Regions from separate parts of the Brucella anthropi ATCC 49188 genome, predicted to be linked through region 4. Evidence: riboswitches for the same ligand, from Rfam matches in the RefSeq annotation. Region 4 holds a riboswitch; each other region holds the start of a gene.

Region 1 (7,540 bases), on a different replicon from region 4:
CGGCGGCACAAACCGCCCGCCAAGTGCGGCAAGAAATCCATCTATTTCCGAAGGCCCGCAGGAAACCACCATGGGGCGCAGATGCGCCTCAATGGATTGGAGAACCGCCTGCGTCTGCGGCCAGTCTGCGGGGCACTCTATCGCGCCTGCAACAAAGCTGGCTACCAGCAGTTCGATACGCTCCACCGTATCACCCGCAATGCGCCATGTTGCAGGGCTCGCAGCCAGCAGGAGTTCCGGTTTGGCACCTGTCCACGCCTCTGCCATATTGCAGTCCAGCGGATCGAATGTTTCGCCAAGCCCGCAATCCGCAGCGATTGCACGCTGGAGACTTTGATCTCCCGGCGCACCACCGAGCGAAACAGGAACACCGCGTGGCACACGTGCCAGCGCAACCAGAAGATCCGTCAGCAGCCTGCCTTCAGGCGCCAGCCCGAAAATATGCAGACCGTCACGTATCTGCATTTCCTTGAGATCACAGAGATAGGCGTCGAGCTTTTGCAGCGCCATGTCCTCATCGTCATGGTCGTGAATGCCCGCATCGCGATCAAGCCCGATGTCGCGCACGAGATCGAGTATCTGTCCTTTCAGTCTGAGCAGGCGGCGCGGATCGACGCCGGAGGCCTCGTAATATTCGTCCACCAGCGCTTCAAGGTCTTTCAACGGCCCATAACTTTCAGCGCGCGTCAGCGGCGGCGTCAGGTGGTCGATAATAACCGCGCTGGCGCGACGCTTGGCCTGCGTGCCTTCGCCCGGATCATTCACAATGAAAGGATAGATGTGCGGCGTGGGGCCGAACACAGCTTCGGGATAGCAATTTTCCGATAACGCCAAAGCCTTCCCCGGCAGCCATTCCAGATTTCCGTGCTTCCCCATGTGCACAATGGCATCGATGCCTGCGACCTCACGCAGAAAAGCGTAGAAGGCAATATAGCCGTGCGGTGGCACCAGATCAGGTGAATGATATGTCTCTTTCGGGTCGATGTTGTAACCGCGTGCCGGCTGAATGCCCACGAAGGTTTCACCCAGCCGCATCAACGGCAATGCGAAAGCGGCAAGCTCCTGCGCAAAATAAGGATCGTTTTCCGGCGCACCCCAACGCTCTTCGATTTCTTTCTGAATCGCAATGGGAAGTTTTTTGAAGAAAGCCTTGTATTGATTCAGTGAAATCGTGTCACGGATTTCACGCCCGTCATGCGCAGCATTGGTCGGTCCTGTCGTCAAGGCACGCATCAATGCATCACCGTCTACGGGAAGGTCAGCGACGGAATAGCCATTCTTCGCCATGGCGCGCAGTACTTCAACCGTCCCGGCAGGCGTGTCGAGACCTACCCCGTTTCCAAGCCGTCCGTCACGGTTCGGATAATTCGCGAGGATAAGCGCAACACGTCTTTCATCAGGTGATTTTCGCTTCAACCGAACCCAGTTTTCAGCAAGTTGCGCCACAAAGCCCACGCGGTTTTCATGCGGCTCGTGTGTCACGATATTCGCTTCCACTGCCGCATCAAACTGCTTTGCAGACTTGAAGGAAACGGCACGCGAAAGCACACGCCCGTCCACTTCCGGCAAGGCGACATTCATCGCCAGATCACGCGCAAGCAGACCTTGCTGCGAGCTTTCCCAAACCGCCTTCGGCGTGCCGGAAAAAATCACCTGCAACACCACATTGCCGCGCTTATCGAGGACAGTCGGCTTGCGCTCCGCCCCCGGCGAAGAAATTGCAAACCCCGTGGCATTCAAAACGATATCCGGCGGACAATCCTCGAACAGACCGTCGACGACTGCCGCAGACAATCGATCCTTGAGGCTCGAAACGAATATCGGAAGCGGATTGAGACCTTTTGCCTGCAAAGCAGCAATCAGCGCATCGACCGGCTGCGTCTGTCCGCTTTGCACCAGCGCCCGATAAAAAATAATGCCAGCGACAGGTGCTTTTGCATCGCTCCAGTGCGTGCGAATACTATCCAGCGAGGAGACATGCTCTCCCGGCCACCACAGACCAGCCTTGAGCAGAGGTGCAGCACTTTCCGGCTTCTCGGAACCCGCTATCAGCGCAGCGCAGTAGTGAAGGAATGCACCGGCATTCACAGCCCCGCCCTCGATCAGATACTGCCAGAGTTCATTTCGCTCGTGCGCAGAGATCGTTGAAAACCGGTCCAGCCCATGATCCGGCTTGTCGTCTCCCGGCAATACGGCAATCTTGATACCGTGATTGAGTGCACAAGCATGCAGCGCTTCCAACCCGTAAGGCCAGTATGTCTCGCCGCCAATGATGCGCACCACGATGAGGCTCGCATATCTGGCAGTACGCTCCACATAAGCGTCCACCGACATGGGATGGGTGAGACTCAGGAAATTGGCCAGCCGCAAGCTTGGCAAATCCGGCGCAAGTCTGTGTGCCTGCGCCAAACTGGCCAGTTCGGTATCGGCAGCGGAAAGGAACAATATCTCTCCCGGCGTCTGGCCGAGATCGACGGCTTCATTGCCGTCGCTGATTGTTCCTTTCTGGGCAAGAAGAAGATGCATCGGTCAGACAGCGTCTTTCACGGCCTTGGCGATGGCTGCTTCATCGATATCATGCAACCCGATCACGACCAGTCGCGTGGAGCGCGCTTCATCCTTGCCCCATGGACGGTCGAAATAATGCTCAATACGCGGACCAACCGCCTGCACGACCAGTCGCATCGGCTTGCCCGGCACATCGACAAAGCCCTTCAAACGAAGAATATCGTGTTCCGCAATGACCGCTTTCAGCTTTTCCGTGAACAGCTTGGGATCGCCCACAGAGCCCACTTCGACTACGAAGCTCTCGAACTCGTCATGATCGTGCTCATGTCCATCTGCATGATGGATTTCATGGTGGGATTTGCGGTTGGCGATGTCGTCTTCCGTGCCAACGCCGAGGCCGAGCAGAACATCAGCCCCAAGCTTGCCAAAGCTCGCAGGAACCATATTCACGCGGCGGGGCGAACGCTCGGCCACATCGGCTTTCACACTATCCAGCCTTGAGGCGTCGATCAGGTCAGCTTTGTTGAGAACAATCAGATCGGCTGCATGAATCTGATCCTCAAAAAGTTCCTCCAAGGGGCTTTCATGGTCAAGAGATTCGTCCGCTGCGCGCTGCGCATCCACCTTGTCGTGGTCATCGGCAAAACGCCCCTCGGCCACCGCTGCGGCGTCGATCACGGTTACTACACCGTCGACTGTTACCTGCGTCTTGATTTCTGGCCAGTTGAAAGCCGCGACCAACGGCTGCGGCAATGCCAGACCGGACGTCTCGATCACGATATGATCGGGGCGATCAGCGCGGTCCAGAAGCTTGGTCATGGTCGGGATGAAGTCATCGGCAACGGTGCAGCAGATGCAACCATTGTTGAGTTCGATCACATCTTCTTCGCGGCAAGTCTCGATACCGCAACCTTTCAGAATACCGCCATCGACACCGAGGTCGCCGAACTCATTGATGATCAACGCAATGCGTTTTCCATTGGCGTTTTCCAACAGGTTGCGGATCATCGTCGTTTTGCCCGATCCGAGAAAACCCGTGATGACTGTTGCGGGAATTTTCTGTCCCTGCATCGATTTATCCCTTCATCCTGAGCGGCAACCCTGCCGCCATGAAATAAACTTCATCCGCAATCGCGGCCACTGCCTGATGCAGAAAGCCTGCATGATCGCGAAATTCCCGTGCCATGCGATTTTCGGGCACGATCCCTAGTCCAACTTCGTTCGAAACAAAAACCACAGGCCCGGCAAGATCCGGCAGCATGGCGACAAGACTTGCCGTCTCTGTCGCTATATCGCGCTCGGCCATCATCAGATTGGTCAGCCACAGGGTCAAACAATCGACCAGCACGAACCGATCCGCAGCAGCATTCAATGTCAGTGCACCGACCAGATCGAGTGGCTCCTCCACCGTCTGCCATTCGGAACCACGTCGGTCGCGATGAATGGCAATGCGGTTTTCCATTTCCTTGTCGAAGGCACGTCCTGTTGCCAGATAGAGTGGCTGAAGTCCCGAGGATTCAACCATTTTCTCGGCATAGGACGACTTACCCGAACGGGCTCCGCCAAGAACCAGAACCGATTTTCCCGGCGAAGCCATTTTCATCAGCCCTCAATCTCGGACGATGCGTAGTGCTGGATGAACCAGCCAAGTGCGAGGCCGATCACGGCCCACATGAACAGGTTCGTCGCCAGCGATGCGACCGCATATTGCGAAGCAAGCAGTGATGGAATCGGTGACGAGATGTCTTCGGGATGCGGAGCACCATAAAGATGCGGCGCCACGATCAGCACCAGACCGAGGGTCTTTGCCCAGATTTCCTGGCGCAACACGATGAGATAGAGGCCTAAACCGCTCAGCACCACGGTAGCGAGCCACCAGAGCTGACGTTCAGCCAGATCAGCCGCAGGCATTGCCGGTAATTCCGGCGATAAACCCAATGCAGGCAGAAACGCGGCCGCGAAGAAACCGGCAACGCCCCAATAAATCCCATTCTGCACCGTAATGCGGCGTCCGAGAAGCAAAGCCACGCCACCAAGCAGCAAGGCGAAACCTGCACCTGCTACGAGATTGGCAAGGATCGTATTGCCCAACCGCCCAAATGGTAATTCAGCCCCTTCTTCCTCGGCACTTTCGGCAGCGGCACCATGATCATGCGGTGTGGCTTCCGCCTCGCCGTGACTATGGCCACCGCCAGCATCTTCATAGGTTTCGGCCTGCAGGATCAAAGGCACTGTCTTCAAATACATGGCGGGAGTAACCAGCAGCCCGGCCAAAAGCCCGGCAGCAAGCGTCGCCAACAAATAACGGATCAACATTTCTGTCCCTCAATAGCAATTTCGCGCCGATGGCCGTCCACCATCGAGCTTTGCTCAGCTTCAATTCCGAAAGATGTTAAACTGCTCAGTGGCAGGGAAAACCATAGGAATGGCGCGTATCGTGCGCTGAATCGTGCAACGTATCAGAATGGGCAAGCCCTACGCCGTAGATCAGGAACGCGCCGAGAAGCAGTGAAACCACAGCCGTGCCCAGACGGGCAGCGAGCGGCATTGCGAGTGTGCTGGAAACAGAATTTTGAGTACGTGCAGCCATGACAACCTCCGTGCAGGCAGCAGGGAAAAACCTCCCATGGGGTTCGGGCTCAATGCCCTCACGCAACAGGCAGGTCTCCTGGCTCACGGGTCGCGGGGATTGAAGCTACCTTCCCAGAAGCTTTGCAGCCTCCAGTGGTTACCGGTTGCCCGGTTTGCCTCATCCCTCTCCGCTCTACAGTCGCGGGGTCGGCTGCGATAAAGACGCCCGGATTGGGTCCGTCCGTCGCATTCCCTTTTTGGTATTGCCGGGATTCGTCCCGGCAAAAACCTGTTGCATGGTTTCGACACTAGGCTTTCGCCCCATCGTCGTCAATCGCGACCGATGATTGACGACCTCATTTCAAATTAAACAGTGCATCGATATCGAGACATGCTTCCAGCCCTTCGGCCAGTTCATCCAATGCAGCTTCAACGCCGGCGCGATAGTTCACTGAACTGCTCTGCACACCAAGATTCTGCAGAAATCTCCGGCGAAATTCATCCGCATTGAAAACACCGTGGAGATAGGTCCCCATGATGCGCCCATCTGGTGATATGGCTCCGTCGTCATGCTCGCCAATTCGAGCGAAAGGCCACCCCATATCCGGTCCAGTCGTGCGGCCGATATGGATTTCATAGCCCTCCAGCGGCACATTATGGAGAAGCGCGGTCGCCTGCACGTTGCGGACCACTTTTTCAGGTTCCATCACCGTTTCGATATCGAGCAGCCCAAGACCATCAATGTCGCGTACATGCCCCTCGATACCAGCAGGGTCGCTGATGTGGTGACCAAGCATCTGGAACCCGCCGCAGATACCAAGCACATGACCGCCTCGTTTCACGTGGGCAGATAATTGGCGATCCCAGCCATTGTCCCGAACCGCCTGCATATCGGCTATCGTGGACTTTGTCCCCGGCAGAACGACAAGGCCCGCATCGCCGGGAATGCTCGAACCAGGCGGCACCATGACCACTTCTACATCCGGTTCAGCCTTTAGCGGATCAAGATCATCGAAGTTGGCAATGCGCGGCAACATCGGCACAGCAACCACGAGCGACTTCTTGTCTCCGCGAACGGCACGTTCAAGAACGACAGAATCTTCGGCTGGCAGTCTCGATACCGCTTTCAGCCACGGGACAACGCCGAAAGAACGCCAGCCGGTAAACCGGGTAATGGCAGCCAGCCCGTCATCAAAAAGCGAAATATCGCCCCGGAACTTGTTGATCAGAAATCCGCGAACCATGGCGCGGTCCTGTTCGGACAGAATTGTGTGCGTGCCGACGAGAGACGCAATCACGCCACCTCTGTCTATGTCACCGACCAGAACAACCGGGACATCGGCCTGTGTGGCAAACCCCATATTGGCGATATCACCGGCCCGCAGATTGATTTCAGCTGGTGACCCCGCCCCTTCCACCAGCACAAGGTCCGCGCCTTCGCTGACCCTGGCGAAGGATTCCATGACAGCCGCCATGAGCTGCGGTTTCAATTCCTGATAATAGCGCCCGCGCGCCTCGCCTCGCACTTGTCCCTGGACGATAACCTGACTACCCATGTCAGTCTGCGGTTTGAGGAGTACCGGATTCATATGGACAGACGACGGCACACCGCAAGCCAGCGCCTGCAACCACTGCGCCCGACCAATTTCGCCACCATCGTCGCTGACTGCCGCATTGTTGGACATGTTTTGCGGCTTAAACGGTCGAACATTCAGGCCGCGATTGCGCGCAACCCGGCATAGTCCGGCAACAAGAACACTTTTGCCGACGTCCGAACCCGTTCCCTGAAACATGATTGCGCGTGCCATGGACTGCTGCGTAGCTTAAACTGAACTTTCTGGCAACGGGACCTCAATCGGCGAGCGTCTATGCAAAAATGCGCATCAGTTTATTACAAATGTGAGCAACATTATTCCAATGGAGCGTTGGCAGTCTCACACGGTTATGATCTAGTCCGGTGAAAAGGTGCGGTGCTACAGGGAGGAAACCATGGATGCTGCCGACCAGAACCAGTACGAACTGAACGAAGATCAGCTTGCCATTCAGGACATGGCGCGAGCCTTCGCCAGTGATCGCGTTGCCCCGCATGCATTGCAATGGGACCGCGACAAGCATTTCCCCGTCGACGTATTGCAAGAGACTGGACCGCTCGGCATGGGCGGCATTTATGTGCGTGAAGATGTGGGCGGCTCGGAGCTGAAGCGGCTCGACGCAGTTCTCATTTTTGAGGCACTGGCAACTGCATGCCCTTCATTCTCGGCTTTCGTCTCCATCCACAACATGGCCGCATGGATGATCGACACTTTCGGCAATGACGAACAGCGCCTGCGCTTTCTGCCAAAGCTCACGTCAATGGAATGGCTTGCCAGCTACTGCCTGACCGAGCCCGGATCGGGTTCGGATGCGGCGGCGCTCAGAACACGCGCTACACGCGATGGCGATCATTATATCCTCAACGGTT
Region 2 (7,540 bases), 820 kb from region 4:
CCATGCACGGCCTCATCCCGAATGATGAGCCGGATAAGATCGGCTGTATTCGTCAGCTTTGCCCGGCTCGACCAGTACATGGGCAGATAGAAGCCGGAATAGAACAGAAAGCTCTCCAGAAAGACGCTGGCGATTTTCCTTTTCAGCGGATCATCCGCGCGATACTGGTCCAGGATCAGAACGGACTTGCGCTGCAGGAATTCGTTTTCCTCGGACCAACGATAGGCATCGTCAACATCCGGCGTCAGGCACAGCGTCGAGAAAATCGACGAATAGGATCGTGCATGAACCGCTTCCATGAAGGAAATATTGGACAGCACCGCTTCTTCATGCGGCGTCGCGGCATCATCCATCAGCTTCACGGCACCGACTGCGTTCTGGATCGTATCAAGAAGTGTGAGCCCGGTGAAAACGCGGATCGTTAGCTGCTTTTCCTGCGGTTTCAGCGTTTCCCACGACTGAATGTCATTGGAAAGCGGCACTTTTTCCGGCAGCCAGAAATTGCCGGTCAGACGATTCCAGACCTCAAGGTCTTTCTCATCTTCTATCCGGTTCCAGTTGATCGCACGCACTGCGGCGGGTTTCGGGTTCTTGGTTTTCACTTGAATATTCATTGGTCATCACCAGTGGTCAGAGGGCGCAGGAAACGCAACCCTGCACTTCCGTGCCGGAGAGCGCCATCTGGCGCAGGCGAATGTAGTAGATGGTCTTGATGCCCTTCTTCCACGCGTAGATCTGTGCGCGGTTGATATCGCGTGTCGTTGCGGTATCGCGGAAGAACAATGTCAGAGACAGGCCCTGATCGACGTGCTGTGTTGCTGCCGCATAGGTGTCGATGATCTTCTCCGGCCCGATCTCATAGGCGTCCTGATAGTAATCGAGATTGTCATTGGTCATGAACGCTGCCGGATAGTAGACGCGACCGATCTTGCCCTCCTTGCGGATTTCAATCTTCGACACGATCGGATGAATCGATGACGTCGAATGATTGATGTAGGAAATCGAGCCTGTCGGCGGCACGGCCTGAAGGTTCTGGTTATAAAGCCCGCCCTCCATCACCGCATTTTTCAGATCGCGCCAGTCATCCTGCGTCGGAATCGCAATGCCAGCCTTTTCGAAAATTTCTCGAACCTTTTGCGTCGCTGGTTCCCAAAGCTGCTCGGTATATTTGGCGAAATATTCACCCGTTGCATATTTGGATTTCTCAAAACCTTTAAAGGACTTGCCCGTTTCCACTGCAATCAGGTTCGATGCGCGGATCGCGTGATAGGTAACCGTATAGAAATAGATATTCGTGAAATCGACGCCCTCCTCCGAGCCGTAATAAATCCGCTCGCGGGCGAGATAACCATGCAGATTCATCTGACCGAGACCGATGGCATGGCTTTCATCATTACCTCGGGCGACCGACGGCACGGAACCGATTTGGCTCATATCGGAAACTGCTGTCAGAGCGCGGATGGAGGTTTCGATGGTCTTGCCGAAATCGGACGAGTCCATTGCCGATGCAATGTTGAGCGAACCCAGATTACACGAAATATCTTTGCCAAGATGATCATAGGAAAGGTCTTCGCCGAAGATGCTCGCCTCACTCACCTGGAGGATTTCCGAACAGAGATTGCTCATGGTGATGCGCCCGTCAATCGGATTGGCGCGGTTCACCGTGTCCTCGAACATGATATAGGGATAACCGGACTCGAACTGGATTTCCGCCAGCACCTGAAAGAACTCGCGTGCATTGATCTTCTTCTTGGTAATGCGCGCATCATCGACCAATTCCCGATATTTTTCGGTGATCGAAATCTCGGTCAGTGGCACACCGTAGACCCGCTCCACGTCATAAGGCGAGAAGAGGTACATATCCTCGTTGTTCTTTGCGAGTTCGAAGGTAATGTCTGGAATGACCACACCAAGCGACAAGGTTTTAATGCGGATTTTCTCGTCGGCGTTTTCGCGCTTCGTATCCAGAAAGCGCATGATATCCGGGTGATGCGCATGCAGATAGACAGCGCCCGCACCTTGTCGCGCGCCAAGCTGATTGGCGTAGGAAAAGGAATCCTCAAGAAGCTTCATCACCGGAATGATGCCGGATGACTGGTTCTGAATCTGCTTGATAGGCGCGCCCGCCTCACGAATATTGGTAAGGCTCAAGGCCACCCCGCCGCCCCGCTTCGACAATTGCAACGCCGAATTGATTGAGCGCCCGATGGACTCCATATTGTCTTCAACCCGCAGCAGAAAACAGGAAACGAGCTCGCCGCGCTGCTTCTTGCCTGCATTGAGGAAAGTCGGCGTCGCAGGTTGGTAGCGGCCTGCAATGATCTCCTCCATCAGATTGCGTGCCAGCTGTTCATTGCCGCGCGCCAGCGTCAGCGCTACCATGCAGACACGGTCTTCATAGCGCTCCAGATAGCGCTTTCCATCGAAGGTTTTCAGCGTATAGCTGGTGTAATATTTGAACGCGCCGAGAAAGGTCGGAAACCGGAATTTCTTCGCATAGGCTTCGTCGAAAAGATCGCGCACGAAATTGAAGGAATACTGATCCAGTACCTCTTGCTCGTAATAGCCTTCGGTCACCAGATAATCGATCTTTTCCCGCAAGTTATGGAAAAAGACCGTGTTCTGGTTCACGTGCTGGAGGAAATATTGGCGCGCAGCCTGCCGGTCGCGGTCAAGCTGGATTTTTCCCTCGTCATCGTAAAGGTTCAGCATCGCGTTGAGCGCGTGATAATCCAGCCCGTCCAAGGATTTTGACGGTTTACTGCTGTTGGAAGTTACAGCTTGAGGCGCATCCTGCGCCACTGGCTGTGCCTCGCGCTCTCGGATCAAGGTCGTGTCTGCCGTGTCCAAAATCGTTCCATCCCGTTCTTGACATTGCCAATGTCCTCATCGGTTCCCAGAAGCTCGAAGCGGTAGAGATAGGGAACCTGACATTTGGCGGAGATAATGTTGCCGGCGATACAGAAAGCCTCGCCGAAATTGCTGTTTCCCGCGGCAATCACGCCGCGGATGAAAGAGCGGTTGCTCTCATCGTTGAGAAAGCGGATCACAGGCTTGGGGACAGCGCCCTTGGAGCCGCCGCCACCATATGTGGGCGTCACGATCACGAATGGCTCGCGCACCTGCAATCCGCCTGAACCGTCCATCGGGATACGGTTCGACCGCATTCCAAGCCGCTCGACAAACCGGTGTGTATTTTCCGACCGGCTGGAGAAATAGACGATCAGGCTCATGTGACCATAGCCCTCAGGCGAGAGCGCTGATCATATCGGGCCGGAAGCCCGCCCAATGGGATTCACCTGCCACAACCACCGGCACCTGGCGATAACCCATGTCTTGAACGAGATGGAAAGCATCGGCATCGGCGGAGATATCGATGACTTCATATTCGATACCCTGGCGGTCGAGGGCGCGCGTGGTGGCCGTGCACTGGACGCAGGCGGGTTTGCTGTAAACGGTGACGTTCATTTTTTCCTCACTGGAGCATGTCTCCCAAAAGTGGGAACCGGTTTTGGGGTTAAGACATGCATAAAAACAAAGAGATAGAGTATTTCCAACGGTCCGGTTTAAACTGGAATACTCTCGATAGGAGACGCAAAGAGCCGTTCGCGCATCGCAAAATGCGCGTCGAAAGACATGAGATACGGGATCGGCCAGCCGCACGAACAAGCAGCCTGACCACACAAACTATGCCTCGAAGGGAGGATCGGAACCGAAACTGAATAAACTGGACATGGACTTCACCCCGAAGCTATGAGCGGGAAGTTCGGGGCAGCAACCCGTAAGGCAACGATTTGCCACACAAGATTGCGCGCCAACCGGACACCCCGCCCGTGGACGTACTCGTTCAAGGCAGGTCTCCTGGCTCACGGATCAACATTCTGTCCGCCTTCCCAGCCAAAGCCAGTGACGTGATGGACAGAACTCTCCGCTTACAGTTGCGGGGGCAGCTCCGGCATTGCCGCATCCGTCATGGATGAAACGCACCGGATTCCCGTCTTAGCTTTCGACCCAACGAATCGAAAGAACCTAGAACACTATATATAGTAGTCGAAGTTAAAAACTCGTCAATAGATAGTTGGCCGCAAAGCGTGGAATGAACGAAGCGTTCTTCACCCAGCTGGCTTAATCGGTTTCGGTCTGAACTCCGGTTTGATGGCCTTGAGGGCCATGCGATCCACCATTGAGGGGGCAATCAGTTTCAACCAGCGCCCGAATCGCATCTGGCGTGTCATCAACACTTCACGCTTGCGAGCCTGCACGCCTTCCAGCATCAGCCGCACAGCTTCCTCGACGGGCATCATGTCATCTTCGCGCACACCACTTGTTCCCAGCGCACCGCCGCTTGCGCTGTAACCCACCTTGCGAATGTCGGTTTTGACGACGCCCGGATAGACGATGGTAATGGATATACCGCTTGGTTCCAGTTCCGCGCGAAGCGCCTCGCAAAAACCCGAAAGAGCGAACTTCGTTCCGCTATAGGCAGTGCGCCCCGGCACACCGATCAATCCGGCAACAGAAGACACAGCCACGATCCGTCCCTTGCTGGCGGCAAGATACGGAAGTGCTGCATGAATGGGCCAGACGCTACCCCAGTAATTCAACTCCATCAGATCATGCATCCAGTTGAGATCATCTGGTTTGATCTCAGCAAAATTGGCGTGGGCCGACATGCCTGCATTCACAATCAAAGTGTCGATACAACCGAAAGCGGAAACGGTTTTATTGATAAGATCGATACAGGCTGTACGATCTTTCACATCGGTTGGTACCACGAGAACAGAACTGCCCAGTTGCCGCAATTCGATGGCCAGATTTTCCAGCTTTTCAACATTGCGCGCAGCAAGCACCAGAGCAGCATTGGCACGGTCACGCCGGGCAATCTGCCGTGCAGTTTCGGCACCGATCCCATCCGATGCTCCCGTTATGATCGTCACGTCCATGCGAGGCCCTCCCTGCCTATCGATCAGACGACAGGTAAGGTACAGGCAGGCCGATCCATGCGTCTAGCACTTTAGACTTTGCGCGATGGAATGGCTGCTATAACGACGATTATGAATTTCGCGGCACCGAGACCGCAGCGAAAAGACCTGATGCAGCACACCACGTGCTCTATTTGCGGTCAAAGAAGGCTCAATGCAGGCCCTGTGCGATTAGGTGTGGTTGCCGGACTTGACCATCAACCTTCTGGGACCAGCGCCCTGTTGTCCAAGGACATCATCGGGATTTCGCAACGGACATTCGGAAAGCGAGAGACAACCGCAGCCGATGCAGCTCGTTATCTGGTCGCGAAGCTGCATCAGACTGTCGATACGTTCCTGAAGCATATCTTTCCAGGCTTCAGAAAACCGCCGCCAGTCTTCTACCGTTGGCACGTGATCGTGCGGAAGATCCGCCAAGGCCTCACGAATGATCACCAGAGGGATGCCCGCGCGCTGCGCGATCTTGATAATGGCGATGCGGCGCAGCACAGCGCGGTGATAGCGACGCTGGTTTCCTTCCGTACGCCAGCCTTCGATCAGGCCCTTGGTTTCATAGAAATGAACCGTGGAGACCGCCACACCGGCGCGCCGGGAAACATCACCGACCGCCAGGCTTTTCTTGAGACCAGACTGTTCCATATCGTCAAACTCAATCATGCAAACTGTGTAGGCTGCGGCCTCATGGCAATGCAAGATATCTCATAAATCCGTGTCATGTCTCAGTGCGCGATAATTGCGGCGCGCCCATAGCAATGGGCGTGAATGCAACGGCAAATCAGTGTCCGTTACCAGCCCGGCAAAAAGCGTGTGATCCGCCATTGGAACGCTGCCCGCCAATTCGCAATCGATGGCAGCCGAAGCGCCAAAGAGATGCGGCCTGCCAGACGGCCATTCCCCCCATACGCCGATGAGGAAGCGTTGCGCATGCTGTACCTTGCCTGCGAAGGCATCACCGATCATTTCCTGCCCTTCCGCGAGCATGGCAAGCGAGAAACCGCCATCCGCCATGATTGCTGTAGCCAGTGCACTGTCACTTTTCACCGAGACCAGAACCATCGGCGGTTCTGCTGAAAGTGATAAGACTGCGGTTACCGTGCGACCATGGGCCTCTCCTGCATCGCACGCTGTCACCACGGACACGGTGGATGCCATCCGCGACATCGCATCCGCGAACTCTCGTTTCGAAACAGCACCTATTGCGTCGCGATCTAAGTGCAGCACGTTTCTGTTCATCATCTTGCAAACCCTTCGGATTGAATACCTGTGTAGCGCCGGTCGGAAACACCCCGCAGCGTTTCCGACCGGCTATGGCCTTGCGGCGGGATACCCGCTCGGCCACATCGAACTGAAACGAGCACTACTCGGAATGCTGTTTCAGATAGGCAATCATGTTTTCGAGGTCTTTTTCCTTGGTCAGTCCGGCAAAAACCATCCAGGTGCCTTTGACCCTGGCCTGCGGTTTCCTGAGAAAGCTCTTCAGTTCATCCTCATTCCAGACAAGCCCCTCGGCGGCGGCCTTGCGCATCGCGTCCGAATAGGGGTAGCCGGGATAGGATGCGGCTGTTCGGCCCACGACACCGTTCAATGACGGCCCACGCTTGCTCTTGTCAGCCTCGGCTGTGTGGCAGACGGAGCACCGCTTGAAGAGTTTTTCTCCCGCACTAGCGTCATCCTCCGCGCCAAAGGCAGCTGTTGAGACGAAGAGCGCAGCGGGAAATGCCAGGGGAACAAGAAGAAGCGACAAGCGCATGGGCGATACTCCAGATGATCGGCCATGCTTCTCTAGTTCCTCAACCTTGGTTGAGGTCAAGTGCAAATCCTGCTTGTTTCGTCACTTTTTAGAATCCTCATTTGATAAAATGTGCGGAAGTGTTCAGCACGGCCCCACCGAAGCGGTTGCGGCATCGTCATGGATCTCCGCGCAGGAGGTTCTCCGTCCATCCTGCATCCGGCGGAGACGCGAACGTACTTTTCCATGGCGCGCTGTAGCGTCAGGCAGTGCCCGGCAAGCTGCATTAAATAAAACATTCACAAAGTTGTGTGGCTGGCGTCGAAGAACTGGTAAACATTTTCAACCACTTATGTTCAGGCATGTTTCGCTTGTCAGCTTTTAGGGCTTAATTTCAGCGTCTTAGCCGAAGGGAGAAATTGACAGTCTGCCTTTCCATCCTGTATCGATCTTTAGGTTTTGAACATCGTTCAATATATTGAACAATCGAAGGTTTCTCCCAAGGCCTTCTTTCAAAGCCACCGGTGCATCGGCTGCATCGGAGAATTACGGATACGCTTCCTTCCCAAGACAGAAGCAGGTCCGGGATAAGCCCAGCGTTGTGTGCCGGTGAGGAAATGAGAGACCTCGGCGCTGGTGAATGTGATAAGGGTGGAATGATGACAACAGAGATCAAGCCATTTTCGTTCGACACCGTCGGTTCGATGCTCGTCGAATGGAGCGCTGCGAAGCGCCTCGGCGAAATCCTCGGCGAACGGTTTTCCGAACGCAATATTCTGATCGTGACGGACAAAGGCCTGCACAAGGCAGGCGTTCTCGACCATGCACT
Region 3 (7,540 bases), on a different replicon from region 4:
TCCAATTTGCGGACGCCCTTTTCATTCTCTGTTCAGCCTCAGAAATTCCGGGTCAATCCGACATTGATGGTGCGCCCCGGCGCAATATAGCCAGAGCTGGTCTGATAGTCCTTGTCAAAGATATTCTCCACCGAGAACTTCAACTGCGATTGCTTGTCGATGGAATAGACTGCCACGAAATCAGCAGTCACATAGTCTCCGAGTTTCTTGCTGTTCGCAGCATCAGCATAACGCGAACCGCCATAGATCACTCTTGCAGTCAGATCGAGCTGTTCAATCGGCGTGAAATTGACCTCCGCCGCAGCCTTGAAACGTTCACGATAAGGAAGATCCTTTTCCGTATCCTCATCAATTGGCTGCTTCAGGTCGATAGAACCCTTGACGCCCCAGCGATCATCAAAACGATGCGCCAGCGTAGCTTCGAAGCCTGTAACCCTTGCACTTGCGACATTGTAAGGCAGATAGGTTGGCGCAGTGCTCATAATCGCATCGCGCAACCATGTCTGATAGAATGCCATATCAAGGCTTGTCGAAGCCGTAGCCTGCCAGTTCAAGCCGATTTCATATGATCGGGACTTTTCCGGCTGCAAATCAGGATTGGCGAAGCCTGGATAATAAAGCTCGTTGAAAGTCGGCGCCCTAAAACCCGTGGCGTAGGATGACCGCAAAACAAGGTCCGGCAGAACTTCATAACTCGTACCGAGATTGTAGGTCACGACATCGCCGAACTGCCCATTATGGTCGTAACGCAGCCCGCCATCGAAGCGCAGCGCCTCATACTCCAGCGAATACTGACCAAATACAGCAGCCAGATCGCGGCTGGTTTCATCATAAGCAACGGTGGTGTTGATCTCCTCGCGATAGGCTTCCACACCAGCGGTCACGGTGTGGTTGACCGTGCCGGTGTCGAAACTCTTCTCGGTCGAGGCAAAAACGCCATAACGCTTGGTTTCAAACCGGTCCGAACCGCTCACGCCTTTCCTGAAGTTACGGCTGTTGTCGATACCGGTGCTGAATTCCAGCGTCGATGACCAATCCGCAGTATGATCGATGCGTGTTCCGATCTTGCCGGTAAATGCGGTACTATCGGCCTGGTTCGGTGATGGTGCCTTGGCATCATACTGATTGCGCCCTCGGCTAAGGAGACCGTCCGCATAAATTTTGCCCCAGTCGAAATCCTTCGACAGCGCAAAGTTGAATGAGCCCTGCAAGAATCCATCGCGATCCGGTTCGTGGCCATAGGCATCCGATGTGGTGAAGTCATATCCTTGCGTGCCGGTTATGGCCGCACCAAAGGCATAGTCAACACCATCATTGCTTCTTCCCTGTATGGTCCCGGAAGCATATCCACCCCATGGATGGCTGACACCGGTAGAAAGACTGCCGCACCAGGAGCGAGCACCGCAGGCTCCGCCTTGCTTGGTGATGATATTGATCACCCCGCCCATGGCATCGGCGCCGTATTGCGCAGAATGAGAGCCCTTGGCAATTTCAACACGGTCGATGGAACTCAGAGGAATGTTCGCAAGCGCAGTTGCTCCGGTTGTCGCCGACGCCGTGCGCACACCATTGATGAGAACAACCGTCTGCTTGGAAGACATGCCACGCATGTAAATGTCCGACGACGAGCCCTGCCCGCCGTTCGTCTTTATGGAGATACCGCTATAGGACTTCAGCAACGATTGGAGATCGGGAGCAGCCGACCGTTCGATATCGGCTGAATCGATAACCGTTACAGATGAGGTCGAGCGCTGCAGCGAAGACGCGCGGCGCAATGGTGTAACCACGATTGTATCGAGGACGACACTGTCAGCACTATTCGGCAGACTTTGAGCAAGCGTCGTGGACGGCAGCGCAAGAACGCTGGCCGATACCAATAAAACAGATGATTTCAAAAGATGCATTTTCCCTCAACCCGCCGAACCGAAGAACGATACCGGCTTTTCCTCGCACCGCAGGTTGAAGTGATAGTGGCACTGAAGGCCCTTCTCCCTGACGGCAACATTTCAACAATGTCACCGCCACGGACAGCCGCGCCTGGACACACCCCGTATCCATGCATGGGTGACCGGATACGGCAGGTCTCCTGACTTCCGGGTCGTCGCTTTCCCTCCGCCTTCCCGAGTGCATCGACTGCTCTCAGTGGCTTTTACCGCTTGCACGGCTGTGGAGGATAGCTCTCCGGTTACAGTTGCGGGGGCAGTCGCGGCATCAACCAGGATGGCTTCACCGTGTTCCCTTTTCATCCGCCTGAACAGCGGAACCGTTTCCTGAGAATTGCGATAGCAACATGGTTAAGGATTCGCAACTCCACTAAAGCACAATCCGGCACAGAAAACTGAATCACATTCGCAGGGAATGGATTCAGCCTCCTGATTTTAAAGAATTTTCCTATCGCAGGAACGCACGGAAACGCTGAAGCGCGAAGTAGAACAGCACAGAGCCAATGACGATCAGCGCCAGAAATTGCGGCCAGACGACACCCAGCCCTGCTCCGCGAAACAGGATCGATTGGGCCAATATGACGAAATGCGTATTCGGCGCTGCCAGCATGATTGTCTGGATGATTTCAGGCATGCTTTCGCGAGGTGTTGTCCCTCCCGAAAGCACCTGCAAAGGCAAAAGCACCAGCATGAGCAACATTCCGAACTGCGGCATCGAACCGGCCGCCGTAGCCAGAAAAATACCAAGGCTGGTCGTTGCGAAGAGCTGGAGCGCAGCACCAACGAGAAACAGCGACACCGACCCATAGATAGGAACGGCAAGCAGCCCCTGTACCACGAAGACCAATGCGAATGCAGAAGCAACCAGCACGACAAGCCCCATGGACCAAATCTTGCTGACCATGATTTCAACCGGCGTCACGGGCATTACCAATAGATGCTCTATGGTTCCGTGTTCGCGTTCCCGAATGAGCGCCGCGCCCGTCAGGATGATCGATAGCATCGTAACCGATGAAATCACATTGTTGATCGCACCAAACCAGCCCTTGTTCAAATCCTGATTGAATCTCGCTCTGAGATTGAGTTCAACCGGCGTTTGTGCGCTACCGCGATAGCGATTGAGGAATTCGCTTACCTCGCTCGACACAATCGACTGCACATAGCCGCCACCGGTAAAGGCCTGGCTCATTCGGGTTGCATCGACATTGAGCTGAATTGTCGGCGAACGACCCGCCAGAAGATCACGCTGGAAATTCGGCGGTATGTTCAGTGCGAAAGTATCAAGCCCCTCATCCATCCGGGCATCCATTTCATAGGATGAAATCAGCTTCGGAGGCACGAAATATGGCGGATAAAATGCCGTCGTGATCCGGCTCGAAACCGGCGACTGATCTTCGTCGACAATCGCTATCGCCGCATTGTTGAGGGTTTCGGGCATTGCTTTCGATGCCGTATAGATCGCAAGCGTAAAGGCATAGACAATCAGGATCAGCAGCATCGGATCGCGCGCCAAACCACGCAGTTCCTTCACTCCAAGCTGGAATATGTTAGATATCCGCATCTTAGCTCGCCTGTTTCTTGAGAAGAACGATAGCGAGCGCCATGAGAACCGGCACCGCGATTAACAACGGCAAAAACGAACCTGCCAGATCGACAAAACCCAGTGCCTTGGAGAAAACCCCGCGAGAAATGGTCACAAAATAAGTCGCGGGATAGATTTTACCGATGAACGCGCCCGCACCTTGCAGCGACGATACGGGGTCAATGATACCGGAATATTGCACAGCCGGAATGAGTGTCAGAAGTGCCGTTCCGAAGATCGCTGCAATCTGGCTGTTCATGAAGGTGGACAGCACCAACCCCATGCCGGTCGCAATTGTGACATAGAGCAGCGCCGCCAGCGCATAAGTCGGAAAACTCCCTGTGAACGGCACCCGGAAAATAAACACCGCAAAGGCTGTCAGCATCAGGAAATTCAAAAATGCCAGCCCGATATAGGGCAACTGCTTGCCGAACAAAAACTCGAATTTCGTCACCGGCGTCACGTAAAAATTGATGATCGACCCCAGTTCCTTTTCCCGAACCACGCTCAACACTGCCAGCATCGAAGGGATCATGAGAAGCAGTAGCGGAATCACTGCCGGCACCATCGCTACGAGGCTTTGCACATCTGGATTATAACGGTAGCGTATCTCCAGGTTGAAACTGCCAACATTCGCCGCATTGCCATAAAGCTCGCGGGCTTTTTGCGTCAGCCAGTTGGCGTGCATGCCTTGAACATAGCCTTTGATCGTCTCGGCACGAGTGGGCATCGCACCGTCAATCCAGGCAGCAACTTCCACCGGGCGGCCGCGCATGACATTTGCGCCGAAATTCGGCGGTATCTCGATAGCCAGACTGATCTCTCCATCGCGCATTCGCCGGTCCAGATCATCATAATCGGTTATGGGAGCCTGTTCAGAAAAATATCGCGAGCCTGCAATCTGCTGCGTGTAATCGCGGCTGATCGTCGTATCGTCACGATCAAGCACGGCGAACTTCAGATCCTCGACATCCAGGTTAATACCGTAACCAATAACGAACATCAGGATAACGCTACCCAGAATAGCCAGCGTTGCGCGGATCGGATCACGCTTCAGTTCCAAAGCCTCACGTCGTGTGTAAGCCAGCATTCGCCGCAGGTCTGGCAACCAGCCTGGAGTCTTCTTTGGGTGTGTTTCGCCTACCTCTCCCATTTGATCTGAATTGGCTACCGGCAATGGCGCTGACTGTTCTGTCTCGCCAATAGCGTCCTGCAGATATGCGACGAAGGCTTCCTCCAGAGTTTCAGCATTGCGACTCTTGGTAATCGCCTTCGGCGTATCGCTGATCAGCACCTTGCCCGCATGCATCAGTGAAATCCGGTCACAAAGCTCCGCTTCGTTCATGAAATGGGTGGAGACGAAAATCGTCACATTGTCCTTGCGCGACAAATCAGCGAGGATTTGCCAGAAAGCATCACGAGCGACCGGGTCCACACCCGATGTCGGCTCATCGAGAATGAGAATATCAGGTGAATGGATCAAAGCCACAGCCAGTGACAGGCGCTGGCGGATGCCGAGCGGCAAGGCATCGGGTAAGGAATCCATGACCTCAATGAGATCAAAGCGTTCGGTCAATTCCTTGATACGGCGTTCGGTCAGATCCGGCGCCATATCGAACAATTTGGCGTGGAGTTCCAGATTCTGACGAACGGTCAACTCCGAATAAAGCGAAAATGCTTGCGACATATATCCGACATGGCGGCGTATATCGATATCCTTGGGATCGACCTCTCGCCCGAACAGTCGCGCCGTTCCGTCGCTGGCAGGCAACAGTCCGGTCAGAACCTTCATGGTCGTGGTCTTGCCGCAACCGTTGGAACCCAAAAAACCGAAGATTTCACCGCGCGGAATTCGAAAACTTACATTATTCACCGCAGTGAAGCTGCCAAAACGAACGGTGACGTGTTCTGCCTCAATGGCGATTTCAGCATCGGCACCGAAATCCCGGTGCGGAATTTCTATGTCCTGATGGCCTTTCCGCAATTCCTCCGGCAGGAGCGCAATGAAGGCCGCATCGAGATTTGGAGTGTTGGTGCGCTGCAGCAATTCCTGCGGTGTACCCGTCGCCAGAATCTGTCCATCATTCATCGCGACCAGCCAGTCGAAACGCTCGGCCTCTTCCATATAAGCGGTCGCGACAATGACGCTCATTCCGGGGCGATCCTTGCGGATATCATCAATCAGCTCCCAGAACTGGCGCCGGGATAGGGGGTCGACACCGGTCGTCGGCTCATCGAGTATGAGTAGATCGGGATCATGGATGAGCGAACAGCAGAGGCTGGTCTTCTGCTTCATGCCGCCCGATAGTTTGCCAGCCGGACGATCGGCGAAAGCCGACATACCCGTGCGCGCCAGAAGATCGGCGATACGACGCTCACGTTCTTTTCGATTATGCCCGAACAGCCGTCCGAAAAAGTCGATATTCTCGAACACCGAAAGCGTGGGATAGAGGTTCTTCCCAAGTCCCTGCGGCATATAGGCGATACGGGGATAGGCAGACTGGAGATGACGCTTGTCCGAAATATCACCGCCGAGAACCTCGATGCATCCCTGTTGCATCGTTCGCGCTCCGGCGACCAACGATAACAGGCTTGATTTCCCGACCCCGTCAGGTCCGATCAGACCGACCATGCAGCCGACGGGAATATCAACGTTGACGTCGCGCAGAGCGCGCGTCTTCCCATAGGACAGCCCTACGCCTTGCGCCCGGACGACAAAGCTGTCGTCATTGGCGCCAGCTTTGACAGTAGAACCATTCATTTCACGGTTTCCGCGAGATTCTTCGGCCATTCGGCATTGGGGTCAAGCTTGACATAGGCCATGCCCGGCAATCCGGTTTTCACCTGTTGGATATATTTTTGAAGCAGTTCTTGCGGGATTTTTGCCTTCACGCGGAACATCAGCTTCTGGCGCTCTTCCTCCGTTTCTACGGTCTTCGGCGTAAATTGGGCCACATCGGCCACAAAGCTGATCTTTGCAGGAATGACATATTGCGGCGCGGCATCGAGAACAATCCGGGCGTCGGCCCCCATGGCCACCCGCCCGGCCTGCCCCGTCGGCAGGAAGAAAGTCATGTAAACGTCGCTGACGTCTACAAGATTGAGCACCCTCCCACCTGCGGAAAGCACTTCACCCGGTTGGGCAACGCGGTATTGAACACGTCCCGGCTTCGGCGCTCTCAAAGTGGCGTCGTTGATATCGGCCTCAATGCTCGCGATTGCCGCCTTGGCGGCTTCAACCGATGCTTCGGCATCCACGACCTGTGCCTTGGCAGCCCCAATGGCGGCCTCAGTGGCCGCAAGTTGCGCCTTGGCTGCACCGACAGCCGCCTCCGCACCCTGCGCAGTTGCACGGTCATCGTCCAGGACTTGCTGGGAAACCGTGCGCGATTGCGTCAATTGCTGGGAGCGGGCCAGACGGCGCTGGGCGGCATCCAGTTGCGCTTCGCGCTGTGCCACCGTCGCTTCTGCAGCCGTGTGTTCGGCTTCGCGCTGCGTGACAAGACTGCGCGCTGTCTCGATACCGATCTCAGCACGGCGCAATTGCGCCTCAGCCTGCTTGCGCTGGCTTTCCAGCTGATCCGTATCCATACGTGCGAGAATATCATCTGCCTGAACGAAATCCCCTTCATCTGCGAGGATTTCGCGAATGCGACCCGGGCTCTTCGTCGAAATATCGATTTCAACCGCCTCGATGCGTCCATTGCCCTTGGCGATACCGTCCGGCAACCCATCGCCGTTCAGCGCTTTCCAGGCATAGTACCCGCCTGCGGCAAGGACGATAATCGCTCCAGCCAGTATCCATTGCTTACGGTTGAAAGCCATAATGAAACACCCTCATTGCCATCGTCGTCACAATACCGTCTTCAAATGAAGCACCGGCAAGCGGTCGCTGCCTGCAAGGGTTTTGATTGTCCCCACCGCCCCGCCTCCGGCGTCTGCCAGAACCTTCTCGGGAGGATATGGAACTACCTTTTCATTTAGCAACCGGTGAATTGGGGGAAGCGATCCAGAA
Region 4 (7,540 bases):
GTGAAACCGCCGGAAAGCCTAGCGCAGTTCACGACATCCTCCACGCTTGGCGTTCCCAATGTCGCCCTCGTGGCGCTGATCCTGTCAGTCATTGGCTGGGTACTGTTGAAGAAGAGCATCTATGGACGCTGGATTTCGGCAATTGGCCAGAATCCTTTCGCTGCGCGCATGGCGGGCGTTCCGGTCGATGGCACCCGCTTCATCACCTATCTGCTCTGTGCAGTGCTCGCTTCGCTATGCGGCTTCCTGCTTGCCTGCTTCTCGGGAGGCGCAGCGCTGAACATGGGCGCGGAATATCTTTTGATGTCGATTGCCGTCGTCATCATCGGCGGCACGGCGGTTGCAGGTGGTGATTCCAACATCCCTGGTATTTGGGGTGCCGCCCTCTTCATGTTCCTCATAGTTTCGATGCTCAACACCTACGGCTTCGGCGCCGGTGTCCGTCTTGTCCTGACTGGCCTCACCATCATTGCGGTGATCGTCCTCGCCAGTGGTCGACGCGCCGAGCGCTAATTATCTTCGGAGTATCTCCCTTGTCTCAGACTGTTTCGATTTACGAAATCCACGACGAACGCTTCAAGCAGATGATCGTGCCGAGCGCCGATCTGGACGAACTTTATAGCGGCTGCCGCTGGGCGGAAGGCCCGGTGTGGTTCGGTGACCAGAACTGCCTTTTGTGGAGTGACATTCCGAACCAGCGCATCCTGCGCTGGGTCCCAGATGGCGGCGTTTCAGTGTTCCGCCAGCCCTCCAATTTCTCCAACGGCAACACCCGTGATCGTGAAGGACGCCTCGTCACCTGCGAGCATGGCGGTCGCCGCGTCACCCGCACGGAACCAGATGGCAGCATCACTGTGCTGGCGGACAGCTATCAGGGCAAGAAGCTCAATGCGCCTAACGACGTCATCGTGCGCTCGGATGGAACAATCTGGTTCACCGATCCCACCTACGGCATCATGGCCGATTACGAAGGCTACAAGGCTGAGCCGGAACAGCCGTCGCGCAATGTCTATCGCCTCGACCCGAAGACCGGCAACATCGATGCGGTCATAACTGACTTCCACCAGCCGAATGGTCTCGCCTTTTCACCGGACGAAACAAAACTCTACGTCGCCGACAGCGCCTATAGCCACAATGAGGATGCGCCCCGTCACATCCGCGTCTTCGACGTTGTGGATGGCGGTAAGCGCCTGACGGGCGGCACGGTTTTCTGCACCATCGACATGGGCCTGCCGGATGGCTTTCGTTTCGATACGGACGGGAACTTGTGGACCAGTGCTGGTGATGGTGTGCACTGCTTTTCGCCGGAAGGGGCGCTTCTCGGCAAGATCAGGACGCCGCAAACGGTCGCCAATGTGACTTTCGGCGGTCCACGCCGCAATCGGCTGTTCATCACAGCAACGAAGTCGCTTTATGCGGTCTATCTCACCGTCACCGGTGCCCAATATCCTTGATAAAACAACGGCGGCTTTCCAAAACGAAAAGCCGCCGCTCTTTATAAGTATAATAATTCATTGAAAAAACTGCATTCGCCGCAAGTCGCATTCATGCGAACCTGCCAATAAGGTTTCTTTATTTAAAACGGATCTTCCCGGCCCAAAAACCGGAGCGACCCGCATATCAGAACCGTGAATGACGGAACAAATCAAAGAATGATCTCTTCTGTCCTTCAGCCTGCACTCAGCAAGAAAGGCCGCAGCCTTACAAGTGAATGCATGCCCTGATGCGCTGAGGTTGTATAGCGCAACCGTCAACGCGATGGAAACAGTTTGTCAACAAAATCACTCACATTACTGTGAGTAAACTCTGAAAAAGCTACAACTTTTCATGATGTTACCCGAAATCATCAATCTTAATATTAGTAATACCTATTTCATGATCCTATTTATTTCCCGTTTATTAGAAGTACCGCAGCAACCGAAACAATGACTTGCAGCCTGACCGATCATGCAGAATGTCTGAGTTCCAACGGGCGCTGGCCCGGAGCACGATAGCGGATGTGACAGCCGCTGATGCCCTGATATTCGACGTCGACATCGACACCGAAGACTTCGGCGATGCGCTCTGCCCGCAACACCTCTCGCGGTGTGCCGAGCGCGACGAGATTGCCCTTGTCCATCACCGCGATTCGGTCGCAGAACATCGCGGCATGGTTCAGGTCATGCAAGGCGGCCACGACTGTCAGTTTTTGGCGGCTGACAAGATCAAGCAACCCGATCTGGTGCCCGATATCGAGATGATTGGTCGGTTCGTCCAGAAGCAAAATCCGCGGCTCCTGCGCCAGGGCGCGCGCTATATGCAGGCGCTGCCGCTCTCCGCCGGAAAGCGTGTGCCAATAGCGGTCAGCCAGATGGACCATATCGACATTGACCAGCGCCTGGTCAACGATTGCATCGTCTTCCGCCGACCATGGCGACAGGGCCCCAAGATAGGGCGTTCGCCCGAGTTCGACCGCCTGACGCGCCGTAATGCGCTCGGTTGTTCCCGCCTGTTGCTCGACCAGCGCCAGTTGGCGCGCAATCTCGCGACGACTAAAACTGTCGATGGATGCACCGCAGAGGTTCACTTCGCCAACGCGGCATCTACGAACACCGGAAAGCAAAGACAGAAAGCTGGTCTTTCCCGAACCATTCGGCCCTATGATGCCAAGAAACTCACCTTCCGCCACTTCCAGCGAAACATCGCGCAAGATTTCGACACTGCCCGTCGACCAGCCGATATTGCATGCTGAGAGGATCATGACGACGCCCTCCTTTGTCCAAGCAACAGGGCGAAGGCCGGCGCACCGAACAACGCCGTGATAACCCCGATCGGCAGAACCTGACCCGGAATAATGATACGCGACAGAATATCCGCAACGATCATGAAGATTGCTCCGATAAGGGCCGCCGCGGGCAACAACCTGCCGTGCCGAACTCCGACCACCATTCGCGCCGCATGGGGAATGACGAGGCCTATGAAGCCGACAGAGCCGACGATGGAAACCATGACCGCCGTCATCATGGCGCTGACGCCGATCAGCACCGCGTAGACGCGGCGCACCGGTATGCCGAGAGAAGCTGCGGATTCCGTTCCGAAGGTGAAGGCATCGAGCGCACGCGCATGCCACAGACAGATGGCAAGACCGATCAAACAGGCAGGCAAAGCGAGTGTTACGTCCGGCCAGCGCACGCCGGAAAGGTTGCCAAGGAGCCAGAACATGATACCGCGCGCCTGTTCGGCATTTGCTGCTTTGGTGACGATGAATGACGTCAACGCGTTGAAAAGCTGTGAACCGGCAATACCCGCCAGAATGATAGCGCTGCTGCCTCGCCCCGCCCGCAGCGCCAGCAGGGACACGAGACAGAAAGCAACAATAGCGCCAATGAACGCACCCAGCGAGAGTGTCAGCACGCCAGCGCCGATGCCAAGAATGGCAACGGCGACGGCTCCAGTCGAAGCGCCGGCGGAAATGCCCAGAATGTAAGGATCGGCGAGCGAGTTTCGGAGCAGCGACTGCAGAATGACGCCGGATATTGCGAGAGACGCGCCGCAACATGCAGCGATAACCGCACGGCTGAGGCGATAGCTCCAGACAATCCCTTCATCGATGGGTTCGAGCGGATATCCGGCATTCCACACCCGATTGGCTACGGTTTTCGCAACCACATCGAGTGGTATCGCCGTTTCGCCTATCGCCGCTCCGAGCCAAAGGGCAAGAAGAAGCAGGACAAGCGAAAAGGCCAGGAAGAACACGCCGGAGCGGGTCCTTCCCTTCTGTTTGAAGCCTGTTGTCGCTACCCGCGCCGTCACTTGTTCAGGCCCGAGGCGGCGATATCGGCTGCAAGTGTTTCGATGCCTTCGATCACGCGAAGCGACGTGCTCATCGACTGCGCATCCATGTCGAAGACATGCTTGCCCTTAACCGCAGGCATCAGCTTCGTGACCGCATCGTTCTCGAGAAACTGGTGCTTGACGGCAATGTCGTCAGCCGGATAGCGGCGGCGATCCAGCTTTGCAGCCACGATCATCGAAGGGTTCGATTTCGCAATCGTTTCCCATCCGACCGTCGGCCATTCTTCCTCGCTGTTGATCACATTCTTGATGCCGAGTGCCGAAAGAATATAGGCGGGTGCGCCGAACTTGCCTGCGACGTAAGGATCGGCATCGACCTGCGTGCTGGAGAACCAGACAACGGCAGACAGCTTGCCGCCAGCAGACCCAATTTTTTCGCGCGCGGCCGCTTCGCGCGCCTTCAGGTCGGCGACGAGTTTCTCGCCGCGATCCTGCACATTGAAGATTTCCGCCAGTTCGGTGATTTCCTGATAGACGATATCCATCTTGAAGGCTGCCGTACGAACACCGTCGCCACCGCCGGAATTGTCCTTGCCAACGCAATCGGAAGGCGATGTATAGGCCGGAATGCCCAGTTCCTCGAATTGTTCAGGCTTCGCAACAATGCCGGTCGGGCCGACATGCCACTGAAAATCCGCCGTTACGATATCCGGCTTCTGCGCCAGAACGCTTTCGAAGCTCGGATCGTTATCGGCGAGCCGCTTTACCTTGGCATTCACCTCCTCAAAACCTTTGAGAACAGGCCCGAACCACACTGCCGTGCCGACGACCCTGTCGCTGAGACCAAGGCTGTAAAGAATTTCTGCGCTGCTCTGGCCGACCGCAACCGCGCGGCTCGGTGCCTGCTTGAAGGTAACGTCACGACCGCAATTTTTCAGCGTCAGCGGATATTGCGTTTCCGCTGCCTGTGCAGCCAAACCGCCTGCGAGAAATGCAACCGCACAGAGGGCGGCGCGAAACGGCATCTTGCCGAGAATATTCATGAAAGTCCCCGAAATGATGAGAAAAAGACGCCCTGTCAGCTGGCGGAAAAAATCCGATACGGAAGACGGACAGGCATATCCGGGGACATGTCGAAATCATGCGATGACGATGGAAGGATGCGTCCTGCGACGCGGAAATCTGTCATAACCGGCTCCTGCTCCGGGCATCCCCGCCCGTGACAATGGACAACACTAAACGGCAGGTCTCCTGGCTCACGAATATCTGCTGTTCATCTGCCTTCCCGCGCTTCTCCGGCACAGTGGCATGACGCTTTCAACGTCACGAGGATGAACGGCAATCCGCTTACAGTTGCGGGGGCAGCCACGGTCTTGGCCCCTTTTCGGGTCGTCCTCACCGTGTTCCCTATTAATCCCCTTCGCTCTCGGTCGGGGAACCGTCGTTACACTATTACGTTGACCCGATGTCGCCGTCAAGCAGGTCTCGATGGCTATTTCCAACGCACGGTTTTCAAGCGATTCGAAAGCCCGTTATTTAAATTGCGGCCAAACTATCGTCGCATGCGCTGGCCTATTGAATTTGTTTTCGCTAATCTCCATGTAGTTTTCTCCCGCTAGAGGAGCGGGACTTTGGGGAGGTCCGCCGGGAGGCGGCATACATTCTATTTGGGAGGACATATGCGTAGATTTATTCTGGCCCTGACGTCGGTAGCGGCGTTGGCTATGGCAGGCTCTGCTTCCGCAGAAGACTACAAGGTGCTGGCGCCTGCGGCTCCGGGCGGCGGCTGGGACCAGACGGCGCGCACGATGCAGAGCGCGCTTCAGGACGAAAAGATTTCCGGCAGCGTGCAGGTCATCAACGTTCCGGGCGCTGGTGGCACTATCGGCCTTGCCCAGTTCGTGAACCAGAACAAGGGCGACCCGAGCCAACTCATCGTCGGTGGCTATGTCATGGTCGGCGCTATCCTGACCAACAAATCGCCGGTTACGCTCGACGCCATCACGCCGATTGCACGCCTCACCGGTGAATATGAAGCCATCGTCGTGCCTGCTTCTTCCGACATCCAGAACCTTGGCGACCTTGCGGCAAAGCTGAAGGCTGATCCAGGCTCCGTTTCGTGGGGCGGCGGTTCTGCGGGCGGCACCGATCACATCACCGCTGGCCTCTTTGCCAAGGCAGCAGGCGTCGACCCGACCAAGGTCAATTACATCGCCTTCTCGGGCGGCGGCGAAGCACTGGCAGCCATTCTCGGCAATCAGGTAACCGTCGGCATTTCCGGCTATGGCGAATTCGACGCCCAGATCAAAGCCGGTACGCTGCGCATCATTGGCATTTCGAGCGACGAGCGCGTGGAAGGCATCGACGCACCGACCTTCAAGGAAGGTGGCGTGGACGTTTCTATCCAGAACTGGCGCATGGTGGCCGCTGCTCCCGGCATCACTGCCGAACAGGAAGCTGCCATCAATGCCGATATCGAGAAAATGGTGAAGTCGGAATCCTGGCAGAAGGCTCTGAAAGACAAGGGCTGGGCGGATACTTATCTCGCCGGCCCGGCGTTTAAGGAGCAGCTTGCCAAGGACGTCGCTGCGACTGAAACCATCCTCAAGGAAATCGGCCTCGTCAAATGACAGGAACAGAACCGCAGGAAAAGCGCCGCCCGGAAGGGGCGGCGCCAGATTTCGCCGCTCTTGTCATCGCCCTTGTTCTTGCCGCTGTCGCCATCGCCATTGCCTGGTCGACAACCTATGGAAACGACGTGACGAGCTACTCGCCGGTCGGCCCGAAAACCGTTCCCTATGTCGTCGCAGCCGGATTGTTCGGCCTTGCCATCTGGACCGTATTCGAGGCGCTTCGCGGTGATTTTCCAGAGCGAGAGCATCAGGAGATCGCCCCGATGGCATGGATCATCGGCGGTCTGGCCATCCAGATGCTGACGATGAAGACTGTCGGCTTTTCCTTGTCCACCGGCCTGCTTTTCGCAGCAACCGCACGTGGCTTCGGCTATCGCAAATTCTGGATCAGCGTTCCCGTCGGCATCGTCTTCGCCTTCGTGATCTGGTTCATCTTTGCACGCGGCCTGCAGCTATCGCTGCCGTCCGGCTGGCTCGAACAATTCGTTTAGAGCATTCCCAGTTTTGACTGAAACATTGGAAATGCTCTAAGTCCTTGTTTTGTCGCATTATCCTACGCAAAACCGCTTCGCATTTTTGCTGGAAATGCTTTAAAGGCTCAGTGCCATCATGGATACTGTCGCACTTCTCGCCAACGGACTTCTGGTGGCGCTTGAACCATCGAACCTTCTTTACGCGCTGATCGGTGTCACGCTCGGCACCGCCGTCGGTGTTTTGCCCGGCATTGGCCCGGCGCTGACCGTCGCGCTCCTCCTGCCCGTTACCTACAAGCTGGATCCATCCGGCTCACTCATCATGTTCGCGGGCATTTATTATGGCGGCATGTATGGCGGGTCGACCACGTCGATCCTGCTCAATACGCCGGGAGAAAGCGCCTCCATCGTCACCGCGTTGGAGGGCAACAAGATGGCCCGGGCCGGGCGTGGCGGACCAGCGCTTGCAACGGCGGCCATCGGCTCGTTCATCGCAGGCCTGCTCGCCACTCTGGCGCTTGCCTTCGTCGCACCATGGGTCGTGAAATTCGCCCTGTCCTTCGGACCGTCCGAATATTTCGCGCTCATGCTTCTGGCCTTCATGACGGTCTCGGCAGCATTCGGCGATTCCACGCTTCGCGGATTGACGTCCCTGTTCAT

What was found. Region 4 has a riboswitch for cobalamin ahead of OANT_RS20195 (ABC transporter substrate-binding protein). Riboswitches for the same ligand answer to the same signal wherever they lie in the genome.
Region 1: it holds a riboswitch for cobalamin, as region 4 does, so the genes downstream of both, OANT_RS09740 (CbtB domain-containing protein) here and OANT_RS20195 (ABC transporter substrate-binding protein) in region 4, are expected to answer to the same signal.
Region 2: it holds a riboswitch for cobalamin, as region 4 does, so the genes downstream of both, nrdH (glutaredoxin-like protein NrdH) here and OANT_RS20195 (ABC transporter substrate-binding protein) in region 4, are expected to answer to the same signal.
Region 3: it holds a riboswitch for cobalamin, as region 4 does, so the genes downstream of both, OANT_RS09490 (TonB-dependent receptor domain-containing protein) here and OANT_RS20195 (ABC transporter substrate-binding protein) in region 4, are expected to answer to the same signal.

Annotation. Positions count from the first base shown of each region.
Region 1 is NC_009667.1:1,973,182-1,980,721, reverse strand. Features, by position in the region: gene cobN (cobaltochelatase subunit CobN) at 1-2,526, opposite strand, end outside; gene cobW (cobalamin biosynthesis protein CobW) at 2,530-3,579, opposite strand; gene cobU (bifunctional adenosylcobinamide kinase/adenosylcobinamide-phosphate guanylyltransferase) at 3,584-4,105, opposite strand; gene OANT_RS09745 (CbtA family protein) at 4,111-4,824, opposite strand; gene OANT_RS09740 (CbtB domain-containing protein) at 4,910-5,098, opposite strand; cobalamin riboswitch at 5,150-5,387, opposite strand; gene OANT_RS09735 (cobyric acid synthase) at 5,436-6,887, opposite strand; gene OANT_RS09730 (isobutyryl-CoA dehydrogenase) at 7,069-7,540, shown strand, end outside.
Region 2 is NC_009668.1:247,368-254,907, reverse strand. Features, by position in the region: gene nrdF (class 1b ribonucleoside-diphosphate reductase subunit beta) at 1-614, opposite strand, end outside; gene nrdE (class 1b ribonucleoside-diphosphate reductase subunit alpha) at 631-2,850, opposite strand; gene nrdI (class Ib ribonucleoside-diphosphate reductase assembly flavoprotein NrdI) at 2,826-3,233, opposite strand; gene nrdH (glutaredoxin-like protein NrdH) at 3,247-3,468, opposite strand; cobalamin riboswitch at 3,835-4,048, opposite strand; gene OANT_RS15290 (SDR family oxidoreductase) at 4,113-4,943, opposite strand; gene soxR (redox-sensitive transcriptional activator SoxR) at 5,154-5,621, opposite strand; gene OANT_RS15280 (flavin reductase family protein) at 5,682-6,218, opposite strand; gene OANT_RS15275 (c-type cytochrome) at 6,340-6,732, opposite strand; gene OANT_RS15270 (iron-containing alcohol dehydrogenase) at 7,368-7,540, shown strand, end outside.
Region 3 is NC_009667.1:1,913,701-1,921,240, reverse strand. Features, by position in the region: gene OANT_RS09495 (ABC transporter substrate-binding protein) at 1-25, opposite strand, end outside; gene OANT_RS09490 (TonB-dependent receptor domain-containing protein) at 39-1,904, opposite strand; cobalamin riboswitch at 2,060-2,283, opposite strand; gene OANT_RS09485 (ABC transporter permease) at 2,392-3,504, opposite strand; gene rbbA (ribosome-associated ATPase/putative transporter RbbA) at 3,506-6,286, opposite strand; gene OANT_RS09475 (HlyD family secretion protein) at 6,283-7,350, opposite strand.
Region 4 is NC_009668.1:1,323,545-1,331,084, forward strand. Features, by position in the region: gene OANT_RS20175 (ABC transporter permease) at 1-513, shown strand, start outside; gene OANT_RS20180 (SMP-30/gluconolactonase/LRE family protein) at 585-1,454, shown strand; gene OANT_RS20185 (ABC transporter ATP-binding protein) at 1,946-2,740, opposite strand; gene OANT_RS20190 (FecCD family ABC transporter permease) at 2,737-3,792, opposite strand; gene OANT_RS20195 (ABC transporter substrate-binding protein) at 3,789-4,817, opposite strand; cobalamin riboswitch at 4,999-5,228, opposite strand; gene OANT_RS20200 (Bug family tripartite tricarboxylate transporter substrate binding protein) at 5,454-6,404, shown strand; gene OANT_RS20205 (tripartite tricarboxylate transporter TctB family protein) at 6,401-6,898, shown strand; gene OANT_RS20210 (tripartite tricarboxylate transporter permease) at 7,017-7,540, shown strand, end outside.